Regions from separate parts of the Pseudomonas sp. Lz4W genome, predicted to be linked through region 1. Evidence: riboswitches for the same ligand, from Rfam matches in the RefSeq annotation. Region 1 holds a riboswitch; each other region holds the start of a gene.
The links. Region 1 has a riboswitch for cobalamin ahead of cobO (cob(I)yrinic acid a,c-diamide adenosyltransferase). Riboswitches for the same ligand answer to the same signal wherever they lie in the genome.

Region 1 (3,273 bases):
ACCACGCCCGCCATTGGGGCTCAGGCCCCGGGCAATGGGCTCAAGCTCAGTAGTGGTCAACGAGTGATGGTAGGTGTGACCGCGCAGCAGCCCTTCGGGCATCTCGACCGCCTGCAACGCCAGTGCCGCCAGGCGCTTTTGCATGGTCGCTTCACCGGCCAGCAGCCCCACCAGCTCGGCACGCTGGCCGTCGACGTCGGTCAGGGCATCCAGCAGATAGAGCATGCCACCGCATTCCGCAAGCAAGGGTTTGCCCGCAGCATGGTGCGCGCGAATGGCCTGCAGCATCGGCGTATTACGCGACAGCTCAAGGTGATGCAGTTCAGGATAACCGCCCGGCAAATACAGACTGTCAGCCTCGGGCAAGCGGGCATCGTGAATCGGCGAGAAGAACAGCAATTCGGCGCCCATGTCCCGCAACAGCGCCAGGCTCGCGCCATAGGTGAAGGCGAAGGCTTCATCCCGGGCCACGGCAATACGCACTCCGGCCAATAATGGCTCGGCAGGTACCAACTGCGGTGCAGCGAACTCCACCGCCGGTGGCAGCGCTACCTCACAGGTGCTGGCCAGGGCTGCGGCTGCCGCATCAAGGCGTGCATCCAGATCATTCAACTCGCTGGCCTGGACCAGGCCCAGGTGACGGCTTGGCAGTTCGATTGCGGTTTCACGGGACAGCGCGCCATACCAGCGCAGACCTTCAGTCAGGCTTCCCTCCAGCAACTGCGCATGGCGCACGGTACCGACGCGGTTGGCCAGCACCCCGGCAAACGGCAAGTCCGGCTGATACCGCGCCAGGCCCAACGCCAGCGCACCAAAGGTCTGGGCCATGGCAGTGCCATCAATCACGCCCAACACCGGCACGCCAAAATGACGCGCCAGATCAGCGCTGGACGGCGTGCCGTCGAACAAGCCCATCACCCCTTCAATCAGAATCAGGTCCGCTTCACCTGCGGCTTCCCACAACAGGCGGCGGCTTTCATCGGCGCCCACCATCCACAAATCCACCTGATACACCGGCGCCCCGCTGGCGCGCTCGAGGATCATGGGATCGAGAAAATCCGGGCCACACTTGAATACCCGCACCTTGCGCCCTTGATTGCGATGCAATCGGGCCAGGGCGGCGGTGACGGTGGTCTTGCCCTGGCCCGAGGCCGGTGCGGCGATCAATACCGCCGGGCAATGACGCGACTCTCTCATGCTTGAACACTCACAATTCGATGCCTTTCTGGGCTTTGATCCCGGACTGGAAGGCATGTTTGATCACACCCATTTCGGTCACGGTATCGGCCAGGTCTATCAGTTCAGGTTTAGCGCCGCGTCCGGTGACCAATACATGCTGCATCGGCGGACGGGCTTGCAGGTCGCTCAACACTTGCTCGAGGTCGAGATAGCCGTGCTTGAGCGCAATATTCAGTTCATCCAGCACCACCAGACCGATGGAGGGGTCGCGCAGCATCTCGCGGGATACTTCCCACGCAGCCTCGGCCGCGGCGATATCACGCTGGCGATCCTGGGTTTCCCAGGTAAAGCCTTCACCCATCACGTGGTAACGCACCTGTTCCGGGAAACGGCGGAAGAAAATCTCTTCGCCGGTGCTGTTGCGACCCTTGATGAATTGCACCACACCGCACTGCATGCCGTGGCCCATGGCCCGTGCCAGCATGCCAAAGGCCGAACTGCTTTTGCCTTTACCGTTGCCGGTCAGTACCAGCAGCAGCCCGCACTCGTTAGGGGCGCTGGCAATGCGCTCATCCATTACGGCTTTTTTGCGCAGCATGCGCGCCTGGTGACGTTCGTCGCGTTCGGGGGATTCGTTCATGGCAGCTCTCCGTTGGGGCTCAATCATGCAAACGGGAGGCGGGGGACATTGCAACAAAAAGCACACCATCGCCCGCCGCGAGGTGTTGGATGGATCAGGCCGGTCTCCGGGCTCACAAGCGGGATACTCCAGACGGAGCAACCCTGACCACGCGTCTTCCCGTGCAAAAACACAGTGACATCGAGCGCAGCCTTTACTCATTTACCGTTGCGGGGGCAGCGCCGGGATCAAAGCGGTTGTGTGGATCAAACACGCCCTCACCGGCTTCCCTGTTTCACCCTGTCGACCTTTGGCCACAGAGCACCTGAAACAAGCCGCGAAGGTTAGAGGGTTGGGGGTGGAGCGTCAATTAAAGCCGGCAGCAACGACTTGAACCTTTGAGCAGCTACGCTCCTCTATGACTGACAAGCCCAAGAACTGATGGAGATCTTCATGCTCAAGCGCCAGCACGCCATTGTCATCGTACTTGCAGCAGGGTTGGCCGCCTGTGGCGAGAGTTCGACCCTGCAAGTGGTGGATGGCACCGGCCCTTCACCCAAGCTGCCGGAACCGAACAAGACGCTGATTCCGACAGTCAACATCGCACCGGCCATAGGCTGGCCCGAGGGCACTACGCCGACTGCCGCCCAGGGACTGAAAGTGGCAGCCTTCGCCGAAGGCCTCGACCACCCCCGCTGGCTCTACGTGCTACCCAATGGTGATGTACTGGTGGCAGAAACCAATGCACCGCCCAAGCCGGATGACAGCAAGGGCATCCGCGGCTGGGTGATGGAGAAAGTCATGGGCCGGGCCGGGGCCGCAGTCCCCAGCGCCAACAGGATCACGCTGCTGCGCGACAGCAACCATGACGGCGTGGCAGAAACCCGCACGGTTTTTATCGACAAGCTCAACTCCCCGTTCGGCATGACCCTGGTGGGCAATGATCTGTATGTCGCAGACGCCGACAAACTGCTGCGCTTCCCCTATCAGGCCGGCGAGCAATCCATCAGCGCCCCGCCGACCAAGGTCGTCGACCTGCCCGGCGGCCCGTTGAACCACCACTGGACCAAAAACGTCATCGCCAGCCCGGATGGCAAAAAACTCTATGTCAGCGTGGGTTCCAACAGCAACGTGGGCGAAAACGGCCTGGACAAAGAGCAAGGCCGCGCCGCGATCTGGGAAGTGGACCCGGCTACTGGCAGCCACCGTATTTTCGCTTCGGGCCTGCGCAACCCCAACGGCATGGACTGGGAGCCAAAATCAGGAAAACTCTGGACTGCGGTTAACGAACGCGACGAAATCGGCAGCGATCTGGTGCCTGACTACATCACCTCGGTACAGGATGGCGGCTTCTATGGCTGGCCTTTCAGCTACTACGGGCAACACGTGGATACACGGGTTAATCCACAAAACCCGGAGCTAGTAGCCAAAGCCATCGCGCCGGACTATGCCGTGGGCCCGCATACGGCATCCCT
Region 2 (3,273 bases), 1.1 Mb from region 1:
GTCCTCGGGCACATCGTCCAGGCGTATCAGCTGGTCTTGCCGGGCCGCCTGCCCGACCAGGCCTTCGTCATTGTGTATCAACTGATCCCGGGCTTCTTCCTCTCGGGAAAAACCATAACTGGCCACCCGTTTGAGGCCGCCGTGGTCTTCGCGTACATACACGGCGGCAACCACTGTGCCGAGGTACTGGGCGCAGAATTGCAGAATGTTGCGCCCCAGCATATTCAGGGTCAGCCGGCCCAATACCTGCTCCGCCAGTTCGGTTTGACCGTTACGCAACCAGGCCTGCTGTTCCAGGCGCTGCGCAGTCTTAATTTGTAGCTCGAGGTTGTCGCTGTAACTCTTTGAAAGATCGAGTAAATCGCGACGACCTCTGTAGGCCAGAAAACCACTCAAGCCGAGTACAAACACCAGGTAAAGGCCAATACTGACGAGGGTGGTTTTACTCACATCTTCATTGCGGGCAACTCGCAGTTGCTGCTCCATGGCAACGAAGTCTTCGAATTCCTTGCGGATTTCATCGCTCAGGCGCTTGCCACGTCCGGCCTGCACTGCCGCCCTGTAGTCGCCGCTCTGGCGGCGCATATCGATCATCGACTGGGCGTAGTTACTCCAGTCGGATTGCAGGGCTTCGAGACGCTTGAGGCGATCAATTTGCTGCGGGTTGTCGCCGACCAGCTCTTTCAGCCCCTTGAGTTGGGCCATGATTTGCGGCTTTGCCACTTCATAGGGGTCAAGAAAATGCTCATCACCGGTAATCAGGAAGCCGCGCATGCCGGTTTCAAGATCCACTGACAGCTTCACCGCCTCGTTGGCGTTGTTAATCACCCGGTCGGTGTGTTCGACCCACTGAATGACCGACAGCAGGTAGCTGATCATGGCTACAAACAACACGGCGCTGAGCACACCCACACCCAAGGGCAAACCGACGTTGCGGCTCAGGAGCTTGCGAAAGCTCTGCTCATCTACCGAAGCTGGTGCATTCATATTTCAGTCCCGTGTACGGTGGTCAAAATTGAGAGTTTGACGGATTCTCGAGTAAAAATTCTATTTTTCTTATGAAGTGGTAGCCAATTCCTACAGTGAAAAAGGATTTAGCTGCTTGCAACAGCTATCCTAACAAAACTTGTACAGGCATTTTTTTTGTACAACGGCGGAACTAGGTTGGGGTTCCAGCTTACTGATAGAGCAAGCAAATTCAGGTTTGCCCCCACCCGCGCTCAATTTCATTCGGGATAACCATTATGTCTGCAACACCCTCTACCATTCTGGTGGTCGAAGACGACGCCATTGTTCGTATGTTGATCGTTGACGTACTGGAAGAGTTGAAATTCAACGTGCTCGAAGCCGAGGATGGCGAGAGCGCCATGGAACTGCTCGAAGACCGGGGCAACAGGATCGATTTGCTGATGAGCGATGTGGGGATGCCGGGGATGGATGGCAAGACCCTTGCCAATAAAGCCCGCGAGCTGCGACCACAGTTACCTGTGCTGTTTGCCAGCGGCTATGCCGAGAACATCGATGTACCAGCCGGCATGTTTGTGATCGGCAAACCCTTTTCCATCGACCAACTGCGCAACAAGGTCAAAAGCATCCTCGCCGTCTGAAGTTGACTCTGCACCATTGCATGGGCAGCTGATTTGACGGCTCCCGCGTAGCTGTGCTCTCCTACACATCTTGTATCAGGTGCCCTTCACAGGGTGAAACGGGAAACCGGTGCGTCAGGCGTTAATTGTCCGACCAGTCCGGTGCTGCCCCCGCAACGGTAAGCGAGAGAAACATCACAACCACTGTGCACCCTGCATGGGAAGGAGATGTTTGCAGGCCCACACCACGTGAGCCCCTCGCAAGCCCGGAGACCGGCCTGGTCATTACCAATAACAAACCCGCGGTGGGCGGGCGCTGTTAAACCCTGCGAGCTTCGTTCGCGGGGTTTTCTTGCGCTCTTGTGCCCGCTGTCTGACCAGAGGGAAGCGCCATGTCCATCAGCACCAGCCGTACTCACTCCGCTGCCACCAGCGCCACACGAAGCCAACGTATCGTTGCTGCCGTCGGCGCTGCGGTGCTGGGGGCTTTGCTCGTCTACTTCGCCGGTTTCTCGCATATTGCAGCCGTACACAATGCAGCCCATGACACCCGTCATAGTTCAGCCTTTCCGTGCCATTGAGGTTGCCTGCCATGATTAAGCGTATAGCTCAGACCGCAGGCTTCACCGGCTTGCTGGGCGCTTTGCTGCTCACCCTGCTGCAAAGCTTTTGGGTCGCCCCTCTGATTCTGCAGGCGGAAACCTACGAAAAACCCGCCGCCAGTGAAGTGCACGAGCACGACGCAGGCAGCATGGCCGGCCATAGCCACGACGACGAAGCCTGGGAGCCTGAAGACGGTTGGCAGCGGGTACTATCGACCACCGGCGGTAATCTTGTGGTGGCGGTCGGTTTTGCCCTGATGCTGGCGGGCCTGTATACCCTGCGCGCACCGACCCGCACCTCCCAGGGCCTGCTGTGGGGGCTGGCCGGCTATGCGGTGTTCTGCCTGGCGCCAACCCTTGGCCTGCCGCCCGAGTTGCCGGGCACTGCCGCCGCCGATTTGCTGCAACGCCAGCTCTGGTGGGTCACCACTGCCGCATCCACTGCAGTGGCCATCGCGCTGTTAGTGTTTGGCAAGCACTGGGCCCTGAAAGTGCTGGGGGTTGCGATTGTGCTGGTACCGCATATTTTTGGTGCGCCCCAGCCCCTGGTGCATTCCAGCCTGGCTCCGCAAGAGCTGGAAGCGCAGTTCAAGATCGCTTCGCAACTGACCAACTTCGCCTTCTGGCTGGCATTGGGCGTGATCAGCGCCTGGTTGTTCCGCCGCAAGCCTGAAGCTCAGTACTCGGCATGATTGCTGCGGGCACCGCGCCAATCCTGGTGATTGGCCTGGGCTGCCGTCAGGGTTGCAGTGTCGATGACCTGCTGGCCCTGATTGAACAATCCCTGAGCCAGGCGGGAATCGCTCTGCAGGCGGTTCACGCCCTGGCCAGTATTGATCTCAAGCGTGATGAGGCGGGACTCATCCGGTTGGCGGCGCAGTTGAATCTTGCGTATGAGGTTCTAAGCGCGCAGCAACTGGCCCCGTTTGCGCCCCAATTGAGTCAGCGGTCAGCCCGGGCGTTTGCCCTCACCGGCTGCTTTGGCGTGGCCGAAAGTGCTGCACTGGCCCTGGCCGAACAGCTGGGTGGCGCGCCGGCCAGACTGCTGATTACCCGCCAGAACTCGTCTGCGGCCACCTTTGCAT
Region 3 (3,273 bases), 1.2 Mb from region 1:
TGTTGCGCCGGTGCTGTTCAAGCTCCGCGCGGCAGGCTTCGATGCGTTGCACCAGCGCCGGGCCATGGCTGGCTTTGAGGTACCGCGCCTGCAGTAACGCCTGGCCGTTGTGTTGCGCCTGCTGCCACGCCTGGGGGTTGCGGTACAGCTCGACGGCCGCCTGCGCAATGGCGCTGGCACTCTGTTCTACGGCTCCGGCCCACGGCATGTCACCGTGCATGCCTTCCGCACCCACCGGGGTCGTGACATTAGGGGTGCCGCAAAGCATGGCGTCGGCGATTTTGCCTTTGATGCCAGCGCCAAAGCGTAAAGGGGCCAGGCAGATCCGTGCGTTGCTCATCACGGCCAGGGCATCCTCGGCCCAGTTGAGTACATGAAAACCCTGGGCCGGGTTATGCAGGGCCGTGGCTTTGGGCGGCGTGTAGGCACCGTAGACATGCAGTTGGGCGTCGGGCAGTTGCTGGCGGATCAGCGGCCAGATATGGGTTTTCATCCATAACACGGCGTCCCAGTTCGGCCCATGGCGGAAGTTGCCGATGCTCAAGAAATGCTGGCGCTGCTCGTAAGGCACGAATTGCTCAGGGACGCTGTCAACCATCAGCGGACACCAGTGCAACAGTGCCTCGGGTACCTGAAATTGCTCCACCAGAAGATCGATTTCATATTCGGAAATCATCAGGTTCAGGTCGCTGCGGTAGATCGCGGCGATTTCCCGTTGCGCAAGGTCGGCATCGGCCATGTGTTCAAAGGTGGTGCGTTGCCCCGGGGCGAACAGGCTGCTGAAGTCATCCTGCTCCGGGTTGTGCTTGAGCCGCGCCTTGAGTTGCAGGTGACGGGCGTCGCGCAGGCTTTGCAAGTCGGAGGTTTCCAGGACACGCAAGGCATTCGGGCAGTGCTTCTCAACGCGCCAGCCGAACTGCTCCTCCATCATGAAACGGTCGAACAGGACGATATCCGGGGCCAGTTCACTGATAAAGGTGTCGAAGCTGCTGTTATTGAGCTCGATCCCCACTTCATCGATGCCCAGCGCTGCCAAGTCGGCCTTGTGCTCGCCAACCCCGGCCGGGCTACTGAAGGTGATCTGCCAGCCGTGCTGCAAGAAACTGTCGATGATTTGCATCATGTGCCCGCCCGCCGCAGAAGAGCGAGGCTCGGGCCACACGTAGCCAATGATCAGGACGTGGGTTGGGCGAGGGGACGACATGGGCGGTTCCTTGAAGCCTGAGGCTGAAAAAAGGCGGCAATTAGAACACAACACTGCATTGATCATGTGTGGGAGCTGGCTTGCCAGCGATGAGGTCGCCATGATCGGTCCTGCAAGCCGGGTTGAATCCATCGCTGGCAAGCCAGCCGCCACAGGATGACATTGACCTGTTACAAAGCACTGCGTAGCCTTGCACGTTCGAGGTTCTTCGCCACGCGAAGCTAAGAAGGGAACGCGGTATGCCGCGGCTGCCCCCGCAACTGTAAACGGTCGATGACCTTGCAATGCCACTGCTGAACAAGCGGGAAGGCGCAAGGTCGGTGTCAGCCCCGGCTGATACCCCGCCGTAAGCCAGGAGACCTGCCTCGTCACAGATTCTTACTTCAACCGGGCGGGGTGATCCGGTGGCGAAGACTGACCGCGCACAGCCTGCGGTCGTCGTCCCGTATGCCCGCCGCTTGCCAAAGGGCATCCGATGAAAACACTGGCCAAAATCCCTGTCACTATCGTTACCGGCTTTCTCGGTTCGGGCAAAACCACACTGCTGCGGCACATGCTGGATAACGCCCAGGGCCGCCGTATTGCGGTGATCGTCAATGAGTTCGGTGAGCTGGGTATCGACGGTGAAATCCTCAAGCAGTGCACCATCGGCTGCACCGAAGAAGAAGCCAACGGCCGCGTTTATGAACTGGCCAATGGTTGCCTGTGCTGCACCGTGCAGGAAGAGTTCTTCCCGGTGATGCGCGAACTGGTGGCCCGTCGCGGCGATATCGACCATATCCTGATCGAAACCTCGGGCCTGGCCCTGCCCAAACCTCTGGTGCAAGCCTTCCAGTGGCCGGAAATCCGCAGCGCCTGCACGGTTGACGCGGTTATTACCGTCGTCGACAGCCCGGCTGTGGCTGCCGGCACTTTTGCCGCGTTCCCGGATCAGGTCGACGCCCAGCGCAAACTCGACCCGAATCTGGACCACGAGTCGCCTCTGCACGAGCTGTTTGCTGATCAGCTGGCCAGCGCCGATCTGGTGATCCTCAATAAAGCCGACCTGATCAGCCCTGAAGATCTGGCCCGGGTGCGCGCCGAAGTCGCCGAAGAGCTGCCACCTGCGGTGAAGGTGATCGAGGCCAGCAGCGGCCGCTTGCCTCTGGATGTGCTGTTGGGGCTGGGTGCCGGCTCCGAGGATCATATCGATGACCGCCACAGCCACCACGATCACCACCACGACGGTGATGATGACCACGACGATCATGACCACGATGCCTTCGATTCGATTTCCATCGAGCTGCCTGAAGGCGAAGAAAGCGTATTGATGCAAGCCCTGACGCAACTGGTGGTCCAGCACGGCATTCTGCGGGTCAAAGGCTTTGCCGCCATCCCGGGCAAGCCGATGCGCTTGTTGATCCAGGGCGTGGGTACCCGCTTTGACAAGCACTTCGACCGTGCCTGGGGCCGCGATGAAGCACGCAGCACCCGGCTCGTGCTGATCGGTCAGGATCTGGACGCGGCACTGCTCGAGTCCACCCTGCGCACAGCGTTGAGCGCTTAAACCATGCATTTGCTCAGGACCCAGCCTGGTGGCTTTGTATCGGACGACAACATTGCCGACCTCGGACAGACCCCCGCCGAGCTGGTGATCCTGTGCAGCGGTGATTCAAGCCTGGCACTGCTGGCGCAAGCCGCGCAGCAGTTGCCTGAAAATTATCCTGGCCTGCGTCTGGCAAACCCGATGCAGGTACAGAACCACGGCTCGGTCGACCTGTATTTCGATCAGGTGCTGCAACACGCCAAAGTGATCCTGCTGTCATTGCACGGCGGCATAGGTTACTGGCGCTACGGCATCGAGCGCTTGATGCAGCTGGCCGAACGTGGCGTCACCCTGATTCTGGTGCCGGGCGATGACCGTCCCGACCCGGAGCTCAGCGCACTGAGCACGGTGGCGGCTGGCGAGGGTGAGCGTCTGTGGCATTTCCTGCGCCAGGGCGGGTTGCACAATGCCTTGCAACTCTATCGTTGCCTGGCCACCCAGTGGCTGGGCCGCGACTATGGGTGGGACGAGCCGCAAACCTTGC

Region 2: another riboswitch for cobalamin. It lies ahead of B195_RS10950 (CbtB domain-containing protein); the one in region 1 lies ahead of cobO (cob(I)yrinic acid a,c-diamide adenosyltransferase).
Region 3: another riboswitch for cobalamin. It lies ahead of cobW (cobalamin biosynthesis protein CobW); the one in region 1 lies ahead of cobO (cob(I)yrinic acid a,c-diamide adenosyltransferase).

The regions. Positions count from the first base shown of each region.
Region 1 covers NZ_CP017432.1:1,217,693-1,220,965, reverse strand. The annotation lists gene B195_RS05860 (cobyrinate a,c-diamide synthase) at 1-1,197, opposite strand, end outside; gene cobO (cob(I)yrinic acid a,c-diamide adenosyltransferase) at 1,208-1,819, opposite strand; cobalamin riboswitch at 1,899-2,142, opposite strand; gene B195_RS05850 (sorbosone dehydrogenase family protein) at 2,252-3,273, shown strand, end outside.
Region 2 covers NZ_CP017432.1:2,348,806-2,352,078, reverse strand. The annotation lists gene B195_RS10960 (response regulator) at 1-987, opposite strand, end outside; gene B195_RS10955 (response regulator) at 1,245-1,607, shown strand; cobalamin riboswitch at 1,668-1,883, shown strand; gene B195_RS10950 (CbtB domain-containing protein) at 1,979-2,167, shown strand; gene B195_RS10945 (CbtA family protein) at 2,179-2,880, shown strand; gene B195_RS10940 (cobalamin biosynthesis protein) at 2,877-3,273, shown strand, end outside.
Region 3 covers NZ_CP017432.1:2,460,541-2,463,813, forward strand. The annotation lists gene B195_RS11375 (glycosyltransferase) at 1-1,204, opposite strand, end outside; cobalamin riboswitch at 1,389-1,587, shown strand; gene cobW (cobalamin biosynthesis protein CobW) at 1,680-2,750, shown strand; gene cobN (cobaltochelatase subunit CobN) at 2,754-3,273, shown strand, end outside.